Regions from separate parts of the Alkaliphilus flagellatus genome, predicted to be linked through region 2. Evidence: riboswitches for the same ligand, from Rfam matches in the RefSeq annotation. Region 2 holds a riboswitch; each other region holds the start of a gene.
The links. A riboswitch is a leader RNA that binds a small molecule or an ion and turns the genes downstream of it on or off. The one in region 2 is predicted to bind thiamine pyrophosphate.
Positions count from the first base shown of each region.

Region 1: another riboswitch for thiamine pyrophosphate. It lies ahead of thiT (energy-coupled thiamine transporter ThiT); the one in region 2 lies ahead of thiD (bifunctional hydroxymethylpyrimidine kinase/phosphomethylpyrimidine kinase).
Region 3: another riboswitch for thiamine pyrophosphate. It lies ahead of thiW (energy coupling factor transporter S component ThiW); the one in region 2 lies ahead of thiD (bifunctional hydroxymethylpyrimidine kinase/phosphomethylpyrimidine kinase).

Region 1 is NZ_JAHLQK010000002.1:289,932-293,216, reverse strand. It holds gene KQI88_RS06310 (methyl-accepting chemotaxis protein) at 1-1,422, opposite strand, end outside; TPP riboswitch at 1,638-1,732, shown strand; gene thiT (energy-coupled thiamine transporter ThiT) at 1,810-2,436, shown strand; gene KQI88_RS06300 (class II SORL domain-containing protein) at 2,594-2,968, shown strand; gene cls (cardiolipin synthase) at 3,032-3,285, opposite strand, start outside.
Region 2 is NZ_JAHLQK010000001.1:425,189-428,473, reverse strand. It holds gene KQI88_RS01910 (HlyC/CorC family transporter) at 1-1,043, shown strand, start outside; TPP riboswitch at 1,373-1,471, shown strand; TPP riboswitch at 1,558-1,657, shown strand; gene thiD (bifunctional hydroxymethylpyrimidine kinase/phosphomethylpyrimidine kinase) at 1,787-2,599, shown strand; gene KQI88_RS01900 (NUDIX hydrolase) at 2,599-3,084, shown strand.
Region 3 is NZ_JAHLQK010000003.1:153,886-157,170, forward strand. It holds gene KQI88_RS08390 (phosphoribosylaminoimidazolesuccinocarboxamide synthase) at 1-375, shown strand, start outside; gene ymfI (elongation factor P 5-aminopentanone reductase) at 486-1,229, shown strand; TPP riboswitch at 1,323-1,436, shown strand; gene thiW (energy coupling factor transporter S component ThiW) at 1,669-2,178, shown strand; gene thiD (bifunctional hydroxymethylpyrimidine kinase/phosphomethylpyrimidine kinase) at 2,175-2,975, shown strand; gene thiM (hydroxyethylthiazole kinase) at 3,009-3,285, shown strand, end outside.

The DNA.
Region 1 (3,285 bases), on a different contig from region 2:
CTTTATAATTCCATCATGTACTTTTTTAATAGCATTAATATTTTCATTAGTTTTATTTGTTAATTGTGAAACAACAGCTGCTCCATCATCCTTTAGTTGCATAACTGCATCTGCCTGCTTCATCAGCTCTACCATACACTCTAACTCTACTTCAATAATTTCTCCTAATTCATCAGTGTTTCTTACTCCTTCTTCAGTGTTTTTAGCCTGTTCTGTAGCCCCTTCAGCTATTTGTTCTATTGTTCTTGCTACTTCTTCTGCAGCAACAGAGGACTCTTCAGATGTAGTGGCTAAAATTTGCGAAGAAACAGAAACCTGGTCTGCAGAATTTCCAACAGCACCTATAAACTCCCTTAAACTATCTATAATTGATTGTAGAGATTCTGCTAAAGTACCTACTTCATCATTTCTTTTTAAAAGTTTATCCGGTATATTTTTTGAAGCATCTAAATTAGCAATTTGCTTTGCATAGTTTGCACTTTCAACTATAGGTCTAGTTATTGAACCTGATATAATATAAAATACAATTAAGGTTATTGCAATAACAATTAATGTCAGTATAACAATAGTATTTAAAACACTATCGCTCCCCTGTCTTATTTGATCAACCGGTACCTTAATAGCCAAACTCCAATTTGGAGTGCTATCAATAGAGGAGAATATTAAAAGACTTCTTTCATCATTTGCATCTTTATATATTTGTGTACCTATCTCGCCAGATGCCATTTTTTGTGCTGCTTCTTCTAGACCCTCATACCCATTTTCAGAACCAGTATTAAGGTTTAATTTTAATCTTATTTCATCATCAGGATGAGCCAAAACTAAACCAGTACCGTCTATGATCATACCAAATCCACTATTTCCTATATTAATATCATTAGCAATTTCTGATAGCTTATCAATTTTTATTACCCCAGCAAAGACACCAATTAATTGTCCACCTTCATCCTTAACAGGATGTACAATTGTTACTATTGGCTCCTTTGTTACTTCGGATATCATAGGGTTAGATATGTACATTTCTTTCTTTTCATCTACAATAGCCTTATAGTCCTCTCTATTTCTTATATTGCCTGAACCACCAGTTGTTGTATAAAAATTTCCATCTAAGTCAGCAAACCACATTAATAAGAAATCTTCTCTTAATTGGGTACCTCTATACTCTAAATAGGGTTTTATTTCTTCCCAATTACCAGACCTAATAATTTTTTCTGATGATATTGCTTTAACTTCATGACTATTTCCTTGCATCCATTGAGATATTTCTCCATCTCTAGCGTCAGCTACCTGGGTTATCATGCTTTCGGTTAAAGGTATAATAGTATCACTAACTTGTGTGTAAACAAAAAATCCCATTATTACTAATAAAGTAGTAATTGACAATCCAAAAAACATTATAATTTGCTTACGTATAGATTTCACAGTTTTTTCCTCCTAATAAGAAATTAATACCAATATATAAATATGTTACTATTTTATCATATATTGTAGAATTATGTAATATTTTTATATATAGTATAAGCTATTTATATATATATAGGTATAAAGTACTAGTTTTATAGAACAAAATAATACTTATCTCTAAATAAATATCTAAGACTTATTTTCGAAATTGTGTTATAATAAAAGAAAAAAATATTTATCGCTGGGGGTGCCATGTGCTGAGAGGAGTATTCCGACCCTTAGAACCTGTAGGTTAAAACCTGCGTAGGAAAAGCGGATTCTATGTACATTATTAACGTGAAAAGGCTTTCTTTTCACGTTTTTTATATGCATACAGTGATAGATACAAAGAAAGGATGTATTATTATGTTTGAAAAATTACTAGAACTCAAGCCTATAACCATCATCATTTTAGCTTCCTTAGTATTAATTTCTGTAGCCTTTGCTTTTAGAAGAAAAAAAGAGGTTCAAAAATCTAATTATACTCAAGTAATAGTATATGGGAGTTTATGTGTAGCCCTATCTTTTGTTCTTTCCTATATACGTCTATATCGTTTCCCACAAGGTGGTAGTATAACACCTGCAAGTATGTTACCTATGTTTATTTTCGCTGTAATGTTTGGTCCCGGTCCTGGAATTTTGGCTGGATTTGCCTTTGGTATGATCAATATAATCCAAGATCCATTTATAATACATTGGGCACAATTTTTTCTAGACTATCCTTTAGCCTATGGAGCCTTGGGACTAGCTGGATTATATCGTAAAAACATTGCTATATCTTGTCTTATAGGAGGATTTGGTAAATTCTTTATGAGTTTCCTATCAGGTGTTATCTTCTTCGGCTCTTATGCACCAGAGGGTATGAATCCACTACTTTACTCACTTATAGTAAATGGATTAATAATTGGAACTGATACATTAATTTGTGCTATTATTAGTCTTATACCTCAAGTGCAACATGCTATAAAACAGATACAAAAAGTTTCAATATAAATAATAGTTTAAAATTATATATTAAAATAAAGAACTGCAAAAGTAGTTCTTTATTTTATGAATAAAATTGTTATAAAACTAAAATAATGGTTATATATATAACTGAGGTTATAATGATTAAACTTAAACACATAACATATAAGGAAGGATGATTTTAATGAAAACATTTGGTCAATTTTTACAAAGCGGAGATTGGAAAGGTGAAAAACATGTTCCAGTAATACATGCTCCTGAAAAAGTAAAGGCAGGAGAAACTTTTGAATTAAAAGTATCTGTAGGTGATGCAATAGGTCATCCAAATACATTAGAACACTACATATCTTGGTTTAAAGTATATTTTCATGCAGAAGGCGCAAAATTCCCAGTGGAGCTTGCTAACTTCACATTTACAGCTCATGGAGAGGGAGAAAACTTTACAGAACCTGTAGGATGCACTAGTGTAAAATTAAATAAATCCGGTACTCTTTATGCTCAAAGCTACTGCAATATCCATGGCGTATGGGAAAGCAGCCAAGAAATCGTAGTAGAATAGTTTTTTCTTGTAATATAATAAAAGATCTAGGGATGGTTTTTGTGCTACTCCCTAGATCTTTTTCTATAGTATAGGTGAAAAAACTCTAGCTATAGACTCTTTAACCTTGTGTATAAAGGGCCTTTTTTCATATTCATCTAACAGAACTTCCTTACTAACCCTTAAATCTTCTATAAAATCTCTAGCTATTTTGTAATTTACTTCTTTATCATAGATAAAGGCATTTACTTCAAAATTTAGATTAAAGCTTCGTATATCTAAATTTGCTGTACCTATAGAAGTAAAGTTATTGTCTACAATAAATACTTTTCCATGAA
Region 2 (3,285 bases):
GTAATAATATTGTAAATATTGGTGCATCTGCGTTAGCTACTTCATTAGCCTTAGATTTTTTTGGTAGTAAAGGTGTATTTGTATCAACAGGAATTATGACATTATTGGTATTAATATTTGGTGAAATAACACCTAAATCTCTTGCTGCACAATTTCCAGAAAAAGTTTCATTAAAGGTTAGTAAGCCTCTTTCTTTCATCGTTACTTTGTTAAATCCAATTGTTATTGTTCTTATGTATTTAACAAATGGAATTATGAATATACTAGGTATTAAAGCTGATAAAGCACAACCTATTATAACCGAGGAAGAACTGCGTACGATCGTTGCAGTTAGTGAGGAAGAAGGAGTTTTAGAAACTGAAGAAACACAAATGATACACAATGTTTTTGAATTTGGAGATCTTCAAATTAAAGATGTAATGATTCAAAGAACAGATATTGTTGCGATAGATATTGATCTTCCATTCCAACAGATTATAGATAAGGTTAAGGATGAGCAGTTTTCTAGATATCCTATTTATAAAGAAGGTATAGACAATATTATTGGAGTTTTAAATGTTAGAGATTTAATTTTCCTTGATAATAAAAAGGATAATTTTAATATAGAGGAGTATGTAAGAAAACCTTATTATACATTTGAATTCAAGAAAATTAGCGATACTTTTACAGAAATGAAGAAAAACAGAACCCATATGGCCATCGTGCTAGATGAATATGGAGGTACCGCTGGAATTATTACTATAGAAGATTTAATCGAAGAAATTGTCGGAGATATCGAAGACGAATACGATGAATTTGAAAGTGAAATCCAATTTGTTAAAGATGGTGAATATATTATAATTGGCAGTACCAAAATTAATTCAGTCAATGAAATTTTAGGTACAAATTTCGAGTCTGAGGATTTTGATTCCATTGGTGGCCTAGTCATAGAATCTCTAGGAAGACTTCCTAAATTGGGTGAAAAAGTAGAATATGATAATATTACACTTATAGTAGAGAGTATCGAAAGAAATCGAATAAAAACAGTAAAAGTTTATGTATAAAATAAAACCGATTGAGCAATATAAAATAATCTATGCCCTTGTGAAAAAATAAGTTACAGATAGGATATTCTCGAAGTGCCCAGACACAGTAGAAGGTGTTTTCGCAGATGAAGTGGTCGGTGTTAAATTTGATTACGCTTGTGGCAATTATGTCGAGAAATTCTTGAAACTCCAATCTTCCTCAAGAAGATTGGAGTTTCATTTTTCTTGCCATAAGGTTCATCCTTTCTAATTGTTGTATGGTATATAAAAAAAACCGCCACATTTGTGATGGCTGGAATTGAAAACAGGTTCTTGAACTCCTCCTCAAACGCTGTTATAATATATATTGAAGTTTGCGGGGGAACTACTTGTAGTTGAGAAGGTTAAACCTGACCCTTTGAACCTGTTGGTTAAGACCGACGTAGGGAAGCAAATCAATTATATCATTGTGTATATATAGTTGGAGTGCTTTTCAAATGAGAAAAGCACTCTATTTTTGTTTGAAAATAGGTGTCGAAAATTGAATATGGTTTATCGCTTGCGGGGGGACTACTTGTAGTTGAGAAGGTTAAAACCTGACCCTTTGAACCTGTTGGTTAAGACCAACGTAGGGAAGCAAATCAATTACATACTATGTTATTTATTGGGTGCTTTCCGTAATACGAATTGCACCCATTTTTTGTCTAACTATAAGGATAATCTGATTTCTGTTAGCACAGTATGATGATAATTATATATCCAATTTTAAAGGAGGATTTCTAATGAAAAAAGTATTGAGTATCGCAGGATCAGACTGTAGCGGAGGTGCCGGAATCCAGGCTGATTTAAAAACATTTTCTGCCCATGGCGTTTTTGGCATGAGCGTTATCGTGTCCATAGTGGCCGAAAACACAAGTCGTGTCATTGACATACAGGATGTTACGCCGGATATGATTCAAAAGCAGATTGACGCTGTTTTTGAGGATATTGAGGTTGATGCTGTAAAGATAGGTATGCTATCCACACCGTACTGTATGAAGGCAGTTGCAGAAAAGCTCCGTCAGTATAAGCCGAAGAACATTGTAATTGACCCTGTGATGTATGCAAAAAACGGGTGTCCGCTGATGAATCCAAATGCCGTTGATACGCTGATAAAGGTTGTTATTCCATGTGCAGACATACTTACACCGAACATTCCAGAAGCAGAAAAGATTTCAGGTATGACTATCAGCTCTATGGAAGACATGGAAGCTGCCGCAAAGCGGATCTACGAAATGGGTTGTCGAAATGTTATTGTCAAGGGCGGTCACGCTATTGGGAATGCCGTTGATGTTCTGTATGACGGCAGACAATTTTATCACTATGAAACATACCGTATCAACACCAAAAACACACATGGCACCGGCTGCACCTTTTCCTCTGCTATCACATCTAACCTAGCCCTTGGACTGCCTGTACCACAAGCGGTGGAACAAGCAAAGCAATATGTAACCACTGCCATTGAACATGCTCTTTCTATTGGAAAAGGAAATGGGCCAACTCATCATTTTTATGACCTGTATCGAAATGGTTTACAAAAAAGCGAGGTGCTTTAATGCCTGAACAATGGGATTTATATAATGTAAACAGAGAAAAAATGGGTATCCTGCATCGCCGAGGAGAGTCAATAGAAAGTGGATACTATCATCTAGTTGTCAGCATATGGATAATGAACAACAAGGGAGAATACCTGATGTCTCAACGTCATCCGAACAAGTTATATCCTGAATATTGGGAATGCACAGGTGGCTCTGTATTAGCCGGAGAAACAAGCTTGCATGGAGCTATTCGGGAAGTGAAAGAAGAATTAGGACTCTTCCTTGAAGGTAGGAATGGACGAATTATTTACAGCACCCGCAGAGAAGAAAGTCAAGATTTCTATGATGCATGGCTGTTTCATGCCGACGTTCCCATATCAGCTTTGACCCTACAAAAATCTGAAGTGATAAATGCACGCTGGATGACAAGGACGGACATTGATAATTTGTATCAGTCAGACAAACTTCATCCACTGCTGTTTTATTATATGGAAGTGCTGTAAATAAGAGATCATAAAAATGCAAATAATCATAACCAATAGTCATTTTTATTCTTGTCTAATAAGATATTTCGTCTATTATGACAAAAAGGAAGCAACTAAATTCTTGTTGCCTCCTTTTTTCATACCCTCTACTTTTACTATTTTCATCGTCTATAAGCTACTCTTAAATACTCCCTTATTGACCCATCAGAACAGAAGGTG
Region 3 (3,285 bases), on a different contig from region 2:
GGAAGCTTTCTACGTCGTTATGGTATGTATGCTACAGAAGGTCAACCATTAGATGGCTTTGTGGAAGTTACACTTAAGGATGATATCCGTCAAGACCCGCCTATTTCAGAAGATGCTCTTCATATGCTAGGTATTTTATCTAGAGAGGAGTACAAAGTGCTGAAAGATCTTACTAAGGAAATAGGAAATATAGTTAAGGAAGAACTGGCTAAAAAAGGAATAGATCTATATGATATAAAGTTTGAATTTGGTAGAGTAGGAGGAGATGCCCACGTCGCTTTAATAGATGAAATCTCTGGTGGGAATATGAGGGCATATAAGGATGGAGAGTATATAGAGCCATTAGAATTAGAGAGATTAATGATAGTAGAGTAAAAAAATATAAATAATAGGCTCCATTATGGTAAAATTAAAGATATAAAGCCATAATGGAGCTTTTTTATAGTCTAGGAAAGTATAAATTTTTTAATTGCATAAGAAAGAAGATGAAACTAGTGAATAAAACTGTACTTATAACTGGAGGTTCAAAGGGAATTGGATCAGCAATAACAAAGCTATTCGCGCAGAACAATTATAATGTAATAATAAACTATTTAAAGTCTGAAAAAGAAGCTCTTGATTTACAGTTGAGCCTTTTAAAAGAAGGATACAATGCTTTGGCATACAGAGCGGATATTACAAAAAGAGATGAAGTTGAAGCTATGATTAATGAAGGTATAAAAAAATTTGGGACTATAGATGTAATAGTAAATAATGCTGGTATTTCTGAGCAAAAGTTATTTACTGATATTACAGAGCAGGAATGGGATAATATGATGAATGTACATATTAAAGGCATGTTTAATTGTTCTCAATGTGCCCTTCCACATATGATTAGTAGGAAACAAGGCAAAATAATAAATATATCTTCTATATGGGGTATGGTAGGTGCTTCTTGTGAAGTCCACTATTCTACAGCAAAAGCAGGAATAATTGGTTTTACAAAAGCTTTAGCCAAGGAATTGGGACCTTCGAATATTCAGGTAAATTGTGTTGCACCTGGTATTATTGAGACGGATATGAATAGCTTTCTTGATGAAAAAGAAAAGGAATGTTTAGTTGAATGTACACCTCTATTAAGATTTGGTAAGCCAGAAGAAGTTGCTCAAAGTGTTCTTTATCTAGCATCGGATAAAGCGGATTTTATAACAGGGCAGGTTATCGGTGTTAACGGAGGATTTGTTATATAATTTTAAAGCTATAGCTTTTGTAACTTATTTGTTTTTATTGATTATAAAAATACTATGTGTTATTATGTTGGTATAAAATAAAACTAAATTAGAATTAAACACTGGGAGAGCTGGAAAGGCCAGCTGAGAGAAAGACCCTATAATGTCTTTGATCCCTAAGAACCTGATCTGGATAATACCAGCGTAGGAAAGTGTATTTGTATTGGGCATTTTATTATATGCGTAATTAAGCACAAATCCTACAATTGGGTTTGTGCTTTTTTTATTAGTATAAGAAAGTATACTTTTTTGCTATAGTGAGCTAATTAAGAAAGCAGAAAGCTGGAAGTATTTTAAGCACTTGAAATTTTTAACGAATGTTAAAAATTGAGTGCGCCATGGGGCATTGCGTTAGCAATAGCGGAATTTTTCTGTTTTTTGCAAAAAGGAGAGTGATGAAATGGATTCAAAAAAATTAACTACAGCATCTTTATTAACGGCAATTGGGGTTGTAAGTGCTCACATTATTTATTTTCCTATAGGAGTATCAAAGGCTTTCCCGGTTCAACATGGCATTAATCTTCTAACGGCTGTATTGTTTGGACCAGGCTATGCAGTAGCAGTTGCATTTGTAATTTCTCTCATAAGAAATTTACTAGGTACTGGATCATTGCTTGCTTTTCCAGGAAGCATGATAGGTGCATTCTTAGCTGGGATTTTGTATAAAAGAACAAAGAAATCTTTTTATGCTATGGTTGGGGAGGTATTCGGCACTGGTATTATAGGTGCAATAGTTTCTTATCCAGTTGCAAAATATTTTATAGGAAAAGAGGCTGCAATGTTTGGATTTGTAGTGCCTTTTGTTTTAAGCTCCTTAGTAGGTGTAATTATAGGATATTTTATTTTTAAAATGCTTTTAAAAACAGGTTTTGTTAATAGAGATATAGAGAAAAGGAGTGCATTTAAATGAAAAAACTATTAACTATAGCAGGTTCAGATAGCTGTGGAGGAGCTGGAATACAGGCAGACTTAAAAACATTTTCAGCTCATGGAGTATTTGGAATGAGTGTTATTACAGCAGTAACTGTCCAAAACACTCAAGGAGTTTTTGGCGTACAGGATATTTCACCGGATATTATTCAAAGACAAATAGAAGTTATTTTTGATGATATTTCTGTAGATGCAGTTAAAATTGGTATGGTTTCTAAAACAGAAACAATAAAGACAATTGCAGAAACATTAAGTAAATATTCAATTCAAAATTTAGTAGTTGACCCTGTAATGGTTTCTAAAAGTGGGTTTCACCTATTACAACTGGAAGCTAAAGAAGCTCTAATAACCCATCTATTACCTATGGCAACGGTAGTAACTCCTAATCTACCAGAGGCTGAAGTTATTACAGGGCTAGAAATAAATACTTTAGAGGATATGAAAAAAGCAGCACATATAATCTATAAAATGGGACCTAAATATGTATTAGTTAAGGGTGGACATTTAGAAGATGAAGCTGTAGATATATTATACGATGGAACAGTATTTACTTATTATAATTCACCTAGAATAGACACTAAAAACACCCACGGTACAGGTTGCACATTATCATCTGCAATCGCATCTAACCTAGGTAAGGGACTTTCCATTGTCGAAGCTATAGAAAAGGCAAAAAACTATATAACCATTGCAATCGAAAATTCTTTCTCTATAGGTAAAGGCGTAGGACCTACGCACCATTTCTATGAGTTATACAAAAAAGCTGGACTTTTATAAGATAGATTACTTTCAAAGTGTAGGGGGTTAATTATGAAGTTATATGGATATCTTTATGAAATTCTTGAAAATGTAAAAAAGAATAAACCACTTGTACATCACATTACAAATTATGTTACAGTTAATGATTGTGCAAATATTGTACTAGCTTTAGGAGGAAGTCCTGTAATGGCAGATGACCCAAAGGAAGTTGAGGAAATGGTATCAATTGCATCTGCACTGGTATTAAATATAGGCACATTAAATGAAAGAACTATAGAATCCTTTATATTAGCAGGTAAAAAAGCCAACACATTAAATATTCCAGTAA